DNA from 2 places in the Marinobacter antarcticus genome. Region 1 is predicted to be linked to the other one. Evidence: riboswitches for the same ligand, from Rfam matches in the RefSeq annotation. Region 1 holds a riboswitch; the other holds the start of a gene.
The links. A riboswitch is a leader RNA that binds a small molecule or an ion and turns the genes downstream of it on or off. The one in region 1 is predicted to bind cobalamin.
Positions count from the first base shown of each region.

Region 1 (5,136 bases):
TGGAATAGATAATGCCTCAGCAAAACTATAGCAGAAACCGCCGGTTGGGCGGTGGAGCCTGCGCCTTTGGTGTCGGCTCCGTCGTGCAGCCTATGGGTGTAAAGCTTTGAAAGCCCCATGCGCCACAAGGCTCTGAAACCGCCCGTAGCCTGAGGTGTCAACCTGAATCCTGCTACGGCACGCATAGGGTGTCGTCAGCCCTGAGAAAGCGTGTTCCAATGGGATGTTCATAACATCAGCTACGACCATCCTTATAACGCCGCCGTGGCACACGATCAGTACGTTCTGGCTCGCAAGCTCCTGTTGCCAGTGGTGCCAGCTCCCAATAATACGCTTATTGAAATCTGTGACTGGCTCACCGCCCGGAGGCGTGTTATTGACCGGGTCAGCCCAGAACCGGCTGAGCCTTTCGCCGTCGCTTGCCATCACCTCATCAGCGGTGCGCCCTTCCCAATCTCCGAAGTTGATCTCCCTCAGGCGCTCATCACTGTGAAGAGGAATCTGATAGCGGTCCGCCAGTTCCCGGGCAAAGTGAACGCAGCGCAGCATGGGTGAGGTAACGATGGCATCCCAGCGGTCAGCTTCGGTAATGGCATCGCGCATTTGCTGCCAACCGGCGTCGCTCAGCGGGTCGTCTTTGCTGCCACGATACATGGGCCCGCCCTCGGGTTCGCCGTGGCGGATGAGATCAAACACCGTTGTGCTATCAGCCATCGTGACTGCCCTCTTTATTGCTGACGCCTGAGTCTGCAAAGCTGGCCATGTTGTTATGAAGTTCACACGCAACCCGCAGCAGCGGAACGGCTGCAGCTGCGCCGCTGCCTTCGCCGAGACGCATCTCGAGATCAAGCAGTGGCTCCGCATTCATTGCTGTCAGAATAGCCTGATGTCCTGGTTCGGCTGAACGGTGGGCGAACATTAACCAGGGGCGGATACCCGGCTGCTGGCTGACCGCGATCAGTGCCGCGACAGAGACGATATAACCATCAATCAACACCGGAATGGATCGTGCGGCGCAACCGGCAACAGCACCCGCCAGAGCGGCAATCTCAAAACCACCGAAGGCCTCGAGCACGGCCATGGGATCCTGATCGTCATCGTGGCGCTGAAGCGCGCTGATAATGACCTCGGCTTTACGGCGCACACCGGCCATGTTCAGGCCTGTGCCCGGGCCGGCCAGTTTCATCGGGTTCTTGCTCATCAGCGCACAGGCAATGGCCGTTGCCGAGGTGGTGTTGCCTATGCCCATCTCACCGCCGATGAACAGCTGGCAGCCCTTATCTGCCGCCCGTTGAGCTGCTGCATCGCCGTGGTTCAGGGCAGTGCACACCTGCTCGGTGGTCATGGCATTGGTTGCCGCAAAATTTCGGGTGCAGGGCGCTATACGAGCGTCTACGACGCCGGGCAAACCGGGCTCGACGTCAGATATAGTGCCAAGGTTTACAACTTCCAGTCCTGCGCCCAGCGATTTAGCCAAAACACTGATTGCTGCACCACCGTTGGCGAAGTTCGCAATCATCTGGGCGGTAACCGCCTGGGGATATGCAGAAATCCCTTCTTCGCAGATGCCGTGATCACCCACAAAGACGCTGATCTGGATGTGATCAAGCGCCGGCTTGTCTGTGCCCTGAAGCCCGGCAAGCCGAATGGCAACATCTTCCAGTCTGCCCAGTGAGCCTGCGGGCTTTGTCAACACACTTTGCCGCTGCGCGGCCTGCTCAAAGAAACGCGCCTCGGGTTGCCGGGGAGGGTTGATCCAACCGCTGGGAAAAGACATTGCACAATACCTTCAGACATTGAAATACCGTAACGCAGGTTCTGATTACGGAGGGAGAGTGTGACTTGAGTTCAATACAATATGGTGCGGGATCATACTCCGGCTGGGTGCAATGAGGTAGGTTTGAAGGAGCGGGCGGCTGCGTTGTTCGGGTGCCGCCTTGAAGTAATTGCGCGTTGTCATTGACCAGACATTAACGCATTGTTAGCCTTTGACGGCGTTTTCAGGTGCCTTCAGAGACAGTCCACGCATTGTTTCAAGGTGAAACGGGAAGCCGGTTAAAGTCCGGCACTGCCCCCGCAACGGTAAGTGAGAGTAAGGCGAAGAGTAATGCCACTATGCAACCGCATGGGAAGGCGTCGCTGATCAGTATATCTGAGCTCACAAGTCCGGAGACCGGCCTGGAAATACACCGAACGCTGCGGAGGGCAGTTGTGGTGGGTTGATGCCGATCCGGTTTTCGGAATTATCCCCCCTCCCTTTGTATAGCGATTGCTCGTTCAATTCTTGACGACGAGCTTTGGCTGTCTGCGCAGCGCATAAAAACATCCATGCGGGTGCGCATGGTATTCCTGTGAGTGCGAATTAATGAAAGTCTCCCGGCTAGCTGTGGGCAGTTTTATTTTGCCTTTTTCTCTCAATCCTTTTTCAGTTGTGATCTCGCAGGAATCGACAGATTCTTTGACGGATCCTATCGTTGTCACTGCGACCCTTGGCCCGAAAACCACTGGAGAAAGTCTTTCTTCGGTGACCGTTATCGGTGAGAAAGATATTCGCCTTCAACAGCCAAAAGAATTTCGTGAACTCCTCGAATCCCAGCCTGGCGTATCCGTTTCCCGGAGTGGGTCGTTTGGCAAGCAAACCAGTGTTTTTATCAGGGGGCACGCTTCAGACGCGTCTGTACTTCTGGTGGATGGCATTCGAGTTCGTTCCGCGACGGTTGGTGGTGCTGCGTGGCAGTATCTGCCGCCTCAGTTAATCAACCGAATTGAAATTGTCAGAGGCGGTCGGAGTAGTCTCTATGGTGCTGATGCGGTTGGCGGCGTGATACAGGCCTTTACCTTGCCTCAACATGAGGGCAAGAGCGGTTGGTTAGAGGCTGGTGCCGGGAATTATGACAGCCAACAATATGCCGCCGGTGCAGCATTTTCGGGTAATTCATCAAAACTTAGTATTGGCGTTAATCGCTTCCGGACGGAGGGCGCGCCTGTTATCAGAGACGGTGATGACAAAAGCTACAACAGCACGTCGGGCGCCGCGAGCGGCTCTCATGAATTCAATAATGGCGTCCGCACTGGTTTCACGTTCCTGAATGCTGACGGTGACAGTGAATACGCGGGTGGTGAAGAGGATTTCGTATTCCAGGTCGCGGGTGTGAGTTTGGATGTTCCTGTTACCGAAAACTGGCGAACATTACTGCAGTTATCCGATGCGAGAGATGAGTTGGAAGACTTTAGTTCCTTTCCCGGGGTCTTCAATACCAGAACTCGAAATTCTCGATTGGAAAACTGGCTGACCTCGGGTACTCACGAATTTGTGCTGGGAGCTGAGTATACGGTGGATCAGGTAGACAGCTCTGTGTCTTATGACGAGCGCAGCCGCTCCAACAGTGCTGTTTTTAGTCAGGCACTATTGAACTTTGGGGCGCTGGATATCCATTTAAGCGCGCGGAGCGACGATAATGAATCGTACGGTACCGAGCAAACCTGGGGCGCCGGAGCCGGATATGCACTGGACAGACATCATCGAATTCGTGCCAGTGCGGGTACGTCGTTCAAGGCACCGTCCTTCAACGATCTTTACTACCCAAACTTTGGGAACCCCGATCTTCAGCCAGAAGAAGCAACAAGTTATGAGCTGGGGATAGAAGGTCGTTATGTGAGATGGTTCTGGGACGTAGCTGTATTCCATTCAGATGTAGAAGACCTGTCTCTGCCATCGCAAGATGCCGCCGGGAGCATACCGGAAGCTCGCTTGCGGGGTGTCGAGTTCAGTAGTGGCTGGATTCAAAATGGTTGGAGCCTCAAAGTTGTTGCCAGCGCAGGCGACTACGAGGATAAAAGAGATGGGAGACAATTGATCCGGAGGGCTGAGAATACGGTTCGCGTGGATCTGGACAAAGAGCTTGGCACCTGGGTTTTAGGTACAACAGTTCGCGCCGAAAGTCAGCGGTATGATGATCTCTTTATGATTGGCCGTGAGCGTATTGCTGGCTATGGCACATGGGATCTCCGTGCCCGGAAGGACCTTGCCCCAGGTTGGGTTGCCTCTCTAACCCTGGGTAACGTTCTGGATAAAGAATACACGACAGCCAAGCGGTTCGATAATGCGGATTATATCAGCGCTGGCCGGACCGCATTTCTCTCTGTAAGGTATGAATTCGGTCTTTAAAAGGTATGGTAACTCGTTTGTTCGGCCCGGAAAAAGATGTGAGGACAAGAACTTATAGAATCAATGCCTGGTCTTTCTTGGCTATTGTGATTTTTGTTGTTCTTGCGTCATATAGCAGAGAGGGCACTGCTATATGCGTCCGGGATGATTCCGGCCAGACCGTCTGCCTTCCTGCACCGGCCAAGCGCATAGTAACGCTGTCTCCAGGAGCGACCGAGCTCATGTTTTCTGCCGGCGCCGGTGATCAGATTGTCGCGGTTGTGGCATACAGTGACTACCCTCCCGCCGCTCTGGAACTGCCATCAGTGGGTACTAACACCCGGATAGATATGGAAGCGCTGCTGGCGCTCAAGCCAGATCTGGTCATCACTTGGGTAACGGGTAACCCGCCAGCACAGGTCGAACTGCTGCAAGAGCTTGGTTTGCCGCTGTTTGCCATTGAGCCGCGTACATTTGAAGGGGTTTCCAGTGCTATTGAGCGTCTGTCTGCGCTGGCAGGAACGGAGACCGAGGGTTTTGCTGAAGCAGAACGTTTTCGCGCTGGTATTAGTGAGTTGTCTGAGCAGTACCGCGATGCTGAAGCCATACCGGTTTTTTACCAGGTTTGGGCGCAGCCTCTTATGACTATTAATAACGATCATTTGATTGGCAAGGTGCTTCAGCTGTGTGGTGGCATGAACGTCTTTGGTGGTATGCCGCGCCTGGTGCCACGAATCAGCGCAGAGGTGGTGCTGCAGGCCAACCCTCATGCCATTATTACTGCAAGCGTTGACGGTGTCAGCGATGACCAGCTCGACCTTTGGAAAAGCTATTCCGGGCTAAGCGCCGTTAAACGAAATAACCTGTTCTTTGTACCCGCATCATCGATATCAAGGCCGACGCCGCGGCTTCTCGAAGCCACCAGACTGATTTGTGAAAAGCTGGATGTTGCCCGTGAGCGCCTCTGATAGCGGTGACAATTTGCAGGC
Region 1 is NZ_FRAQ01000001.1:387,724-392,859, reverse strand. Features, by position in the region: gene BUA49_RS01870 (histidine phosphatase family protein) at 91-714, opposite strand; gene cobT (nicotinate-nucleotide--dimethylbenzimidazole phosphoribosyltransferase) at 707-1,777, opposite strand; cobalamin riboswitch at 1,986-2,196, shown strand; gene BUA49_RS01860 (TonB-dependent receptor domain-containing protein) at 2,459-4,168, shown strand; gene BUA49_RS01855 (cobalamin-binding protein) at 4,252-5,115, shown strand.

Region 2 (5,136 bases), 260 kb from region 1:
CCGTATACCTTGGTGATGGGCGGAGTCGGCTTGTATATGGTTAGCTATCATATCTGATGGTTAGTCGTTGTTTTGATGTGACAGCCGGTATTTTTTTCAGGCAGGTCTGCTAACCTCCGCTTACGCTGTTCATCAATCCGTATATTTCAATTTGTTGGTGTTATGTCCAGATCCTTGAAATCATTTTTGCTCCCAGGCGGGCTTCCGGTTTCAGGGCCCCGGTTGGTAATTATCTTTGCATGGCTGGCGATCGCCGTTCTGGCAAGACCCGTTTGGGCCGACGTTGACCCGTATAAGCTGCGCATTGGCTACACCGAGTTTCCTCCCCTCGAATACCAGAACGAACGTAGTGAGCCTGCAGGGCAATTTATCGAGCTCACGCGAAAAGTCGTGAAAGAAGCGGGTTATGAGGCAGAGTTTATTTACCTGCCGGTCAGCCGAATCTACCTGTATCTGAAAGATGGAACGGTAGATCTCTGGCCCGGACTGTCCGGAGTGCCTGGCATTCAGGGGGAGGTTCTTGAAAGCTGGGTCAATGCTGATCCTGTGCAATTGTTCGCCTGGTACCTTGAGGCTTCAGAGCCGCTGACACACTTTGACCAGCTTGCGGGGAAAACCGTTATCGTGATCAGTGGCTACACCTATGGCGGCCTGCTTTCATGGCTTGAAAGCTCTGAAAACATACGGCTTACTGAAGCCCCTAACAATCGCGCAGCGCTCGAGATGCTCAAGCTGAAACGCGGTGATTACGTTCTGGATTACCGCCAGCCGCTTGAGGCAATCATGACCCAGCCATCGGACAGCAAGATTCGGGGGTCGGAACTGCGGTCGCGTTATTTGGCCTGGATGTATTCCCTGGCAAGCCCCAGGGCCGCGCTGCTCCGGGAACAATTCGACGATGCCTATCTGCGACTTGTCGGCCGGGGTGAGGTGCCACCTGTCCGGGATTTCGATTCTGACTTCGTTATTCCCGGTTTTCCTGGAGGCCCGCGCTAGGAAGGTTATGAGTCCGGATTTGCAGGGCTGAGAGTGATATCGCCATACCAGGCGGTTGCCTGCTCACCGGTGTTGTCTGAATCCGACATGATCGCGATACCCCGGATCGGCGGCGGGCTTTCACCGAAGGCCTCGCGGTAATCTGCAACAATATCCCGTTCGATGCTTACCCACTCACCAGCCTGCTGGCTGCCTGAATTGACAGCAATCATCACGGTTTTGTCTGTATAGGGGTTGGTAATAAACTCGCCCTCCGGCAGGGTATTTGCCCAGATGTAGTTCAGGGCATTGCCCGGCAACTCCTCGCCGAATAACAGCTCCACCGTTTTACGCTTCGCACGCTCGAAAAAACCCGCTTTATCGGGCTGGAACTCAAAGGCGACGTAAATCCGGGCAGGGTAGTCATCGCCGGATTTTTTCCGGGCATCGCCTTTCTCAAATACATTGGACACCTTCCACTTCCAGCTCAGCATCAGCGAGCCTTCCGGCTTTATATTCAGCCGGGTGATCAGGCCGGAAGCACCGCCGGAGGTTTGCGCTTTTACCACCTGAGCGTCGTTCTCGCGGATCAATTCGTAGCGCGAGTGCTGATCTATGTTGGGAAACTCCAGCGGCTCCCAGCCATCTGAAAGCGACGTCATTTTCGAGAATGTCGGAAGCAATGACTCCTGTGCCAGCAATTGGGAAGAGGTCAGACTGAATGCCGCAAGCAGCAGCCAGATAACAGGGCGGGTGTTGATGTGCATGAATTCGTCCCACTTTGCAGTGTGTCTGTGACAGACCGGCGGATTGAGGGAAAGTGCCTTGTCCTTCATATTCTTCCCGTATATAGTGCCGAAATCCTTGGTTAGATACCAGATATGGTATCGGGAATCCGGTGAGAATCCGGAACTGACGCGCAGCGGTATTGGGGAACGAGCGTGGCATAAAGACACTGGCTCAGGCCGGGAAGTCGCCACGCAAGGCAGAACCTGCAGGTTCATGCTCCTGAGTCCGAAGACCTGCCAGGGAAGACTGCACCTTCGCGACTCAGGCGCCTGCATCTGGCCCTACAAGGTGAGCAGCAACGAACACGGCACTGTCACAGCCATCACTGGCTGGTGCTGGTTTGTCCTGCGTACGCGAAGGTTACAGAACTCACGCGTATTCAGGAGATAACGGTATGTCTGCTACAGCTCTGGCCGAAGCCCGGCCCGCATCGCCATCCGACACAGAAGCGCACCCGACCCTGACCGTAAAACAGGCTGGCGGACGCACCGTAGCGCTGGACCTGGGCCTGATGAAACAGCAGGTCGACAGTGCCGCTTTCGGGCTCGACGGTATTGATGGCGAATCCCTGATGGACGACGCCATACACAACCTCTACAACGGTATCGACGAAGCCGAAGTGCTGACAGCTCTGATCATGACCGCCCGGGGACGCATCGAGCGCGAGCCGGACTACAGCGCCGTTACCGCCCGCTTATTGCTGGAACAGCTGCGCCTTGAGAGCGTAACCGCACTGAAGCTGGACGCCAGCCTGACCCTTGCCGACGTGTACCCCCAAGCCCTGAGCGCCTTCATCAGCGCGGGCATAGGCTACGAGTTGCTCGACGAAGCCATGGCGGCATTCGACATGGAACGCCTGGGCGCGGAACTGAAACCCGAGCGTGACCTGCAGTTTGGTTTCCTGGGCCTGCAGACGCTGTATGACAGGTACTTCCTGCACTGGAAAGCAGACCGCCTGGAACTGCCGCAGGTATTTTTCATGCGCGTTGCCATGGGCCTGGCACTGCGTGAAGACGACCCCAACAGCCGCGCCATCGAGTTCTATAATCTGTTGTCGTCGTTCGACTACATGGCTTCTACTCCCACGCTGTTCAACAGCGGCACTCTCCATTCCCAGCTGTCGTCCTGCTACCTGACGACTGTCGGCGACGACCTGGAAGACATCTACGGTGCTATTCGTGATAACGCGATGTTGTCCAAATGGGCTGGCGGCCTGGGTAACGACTGGACGCCGGTGCGCGCGCTGGGCTCCCGCATTAAAGGCACCAACGGCCAAAGCCAGGGCGTAGTGCCGTTTTTGAAAGTAGTGAACGACACCGCCGTAGCCGTCAACCAGGGCGGTAAGCGCAAAGGAGCGGTGTGCGCCTACCTGGAAAGCTGGCACCTGGATATCGAAGAGTTTCTGGAGCTGCGCAAAAACACCGGCGACGAGCGCCGCCGCACCCACGATATGAACACCGCCAACTGGGTGCCGGATTTGCTGATCGAGCGCATGCGCCAGGATCGCGACTGGACCCTGTTCAGCCCCAGCGACGTGCCAGACTTGCACGACCTTTACGGCAACGCTTTCCGTGAACGATACGAGCACTACGAAGCCTTGGCCGCGGAGGGCAAAATCGAGCTGTTCAAAATCCTCCCGGCGAAACAACTGTGGCGCAAAATGCTGACCGTGCTGTTTGAAACCGGGCACCCGTGGATTACCTTCAAAGACCCCTGCAACCTGCGCTCGCCGCAGCAGCACAAAGGCGTGGTTCACAGCTCCAACCTGTGTACCGAAATCACCCTGAACACCAGTGCCGACGAAATTGCCGTGTGCAACCTGGGCTCGGTGAATCTGGCCGCCCACATTGCCAATGGCGAACTGGACGTGAAGCGCCTGGAACTTACCGTTAACACTGCCGTGCGCATGCTCGACAACGTTATCGACATCAACTTCTACGCAGTACCCCAGGCTCGCAACTCAAACCTCAAGCACCGCCCGGTCGGTCTGGGCCTGATGGGTTTTCAGGATGCGCTGTACGCACTGCGCCTGCCGTACACCAGCCCACAAGCGGTGGAATTCGCTGATCTGGCCATGGAGCAGTTGAGCTACTTCGCCATTCGCGCATCCGCCCAGCTGGCGGCAGAGCGGGGCGCCTATGAAAGCTACGAAGGTTCCCTGTGGAGCCAGGGCATACTGCCTATCGATTCCATCGAACTGCTTAAAGCCGCGCGCCTTGAAGGCGACTTGAGCGTGAACACCGAAAGCCGTTTGGACTGGGCTCCCGTGCGCGACCTCATTGCCCATTACGGTATGCGCAACAGCAACGTGATGGCCATCGCGCCCACCGCCACCATCTCCAACATCATAGGGGTGTCGCAGTCCATCGAGCCGGCGTATCAGAACTTGTTCGTCAAATCGAACCTGTCCGGCGAATTCACCGTGGTGAACCCCTCGCTGGTGCGCGACCTCAAGGCCGAAGGCCTGTGGGACAACGTGATGGTAAACGACCTCAAATACTACGACGGCAGCGTGCAGCAAATTGACCGCATACCCACCGAACTGAAATCCCGTTACGCCACCGCGTTCGAGATTGACGCCCGTTGGCTGGTGGAAGCCGCCTCCCGCCGCCAGAAATGGCTGGACCAGGCCCAAAGCCTGAACCTGTACATGGCCGAGCCCAGCGGTAAAAAACTGGACGAGCTGTACCAGCTGGCGTGGGAGCGTGGGCTGAAAACCACCTACTACCTGCGCTCGCTGGGTGCCACCGGCGTGAACGAGCAAGCTGCCCCGGTTGCCGCGCCGCAACCCCAGGTATGCAGCATTGATGAACCCGACTGCGAAGCATGTCAGTAACCACTTACTTTTATTGAGAGGCACAATCATGCTGAATTGGGACGACGAAACCAAACCACAAAGCCGGCCCGCCGCGAACAGCAGCGTGGCCCCGGTGAACGTTGATGATAAACGCGTGATCAACGGCGAAACGGACGTAAATCAGTTGGCACCCTTCAAGTACCCCTGGGCCTGGGAGTTCTTCATGAACGCCAACAAAAACCATTGGACGCCGCTGGACGTGAACATGGCACAGGACGTTCACGACTACCATCACCGCCTGAACCCGGCTGAAAAGCACGTGTTCGAAAATGTGGTGGCCTACCTGACCACCTCCGACATACTGGCCATGCGCAACATCGGGCTGGCTGTGATGGAAAAGATGACCGCGCCGGAGCTGCAGATATACCAGGCCCGCCAGGTATACGAAGAAGCCCTGCACACCTGGACCTACCAGCACTGCATTGAAACCCTAAACCTGGACCAGAGCGAAATCTACAACCGCTACCGCGTGGTGCCGCAGATTAACGCCAAAATCCAGATGGCGAACCGCCGAC
Region 2 is NZ_FRAQ01000001.1:652,695-657,830, forward strand. Features, by position in the region: gene nhaB (sodium/proton antiporter NhaB) at 1-57, shown strand, start outside; gene BUA49_RS03020 (substrate-binding periplasmic protein) at 223-996, shown strand; gene BUA49_RS03025 (DUF3047 domain-containing protein) at 1,002-1,637, opposite strand; cobalamin riboswitch at 1,824-2,019, shown strand; partial or broken gene BUA49_RS03030 (ribonucleoside-diphosphate reductase subunit alpha) at 2,186-4,600, shown strand; gene BUA49_RS03035 (ribonucleotide-diphosphate reductase subunit beta) at 4,629-5,136, shown strand, end outside.
Region 2: it holds a riboswitch for cobalamin, as region 1 does, so the genes downstream of both, BUA49_RS03030 (ribonucleoside-diphosphate reductase subunit alpha) here and BUA49_RS01860 (TonB-dependent receptor domain-containing protein) in region 1, are expected to answer to the same signal.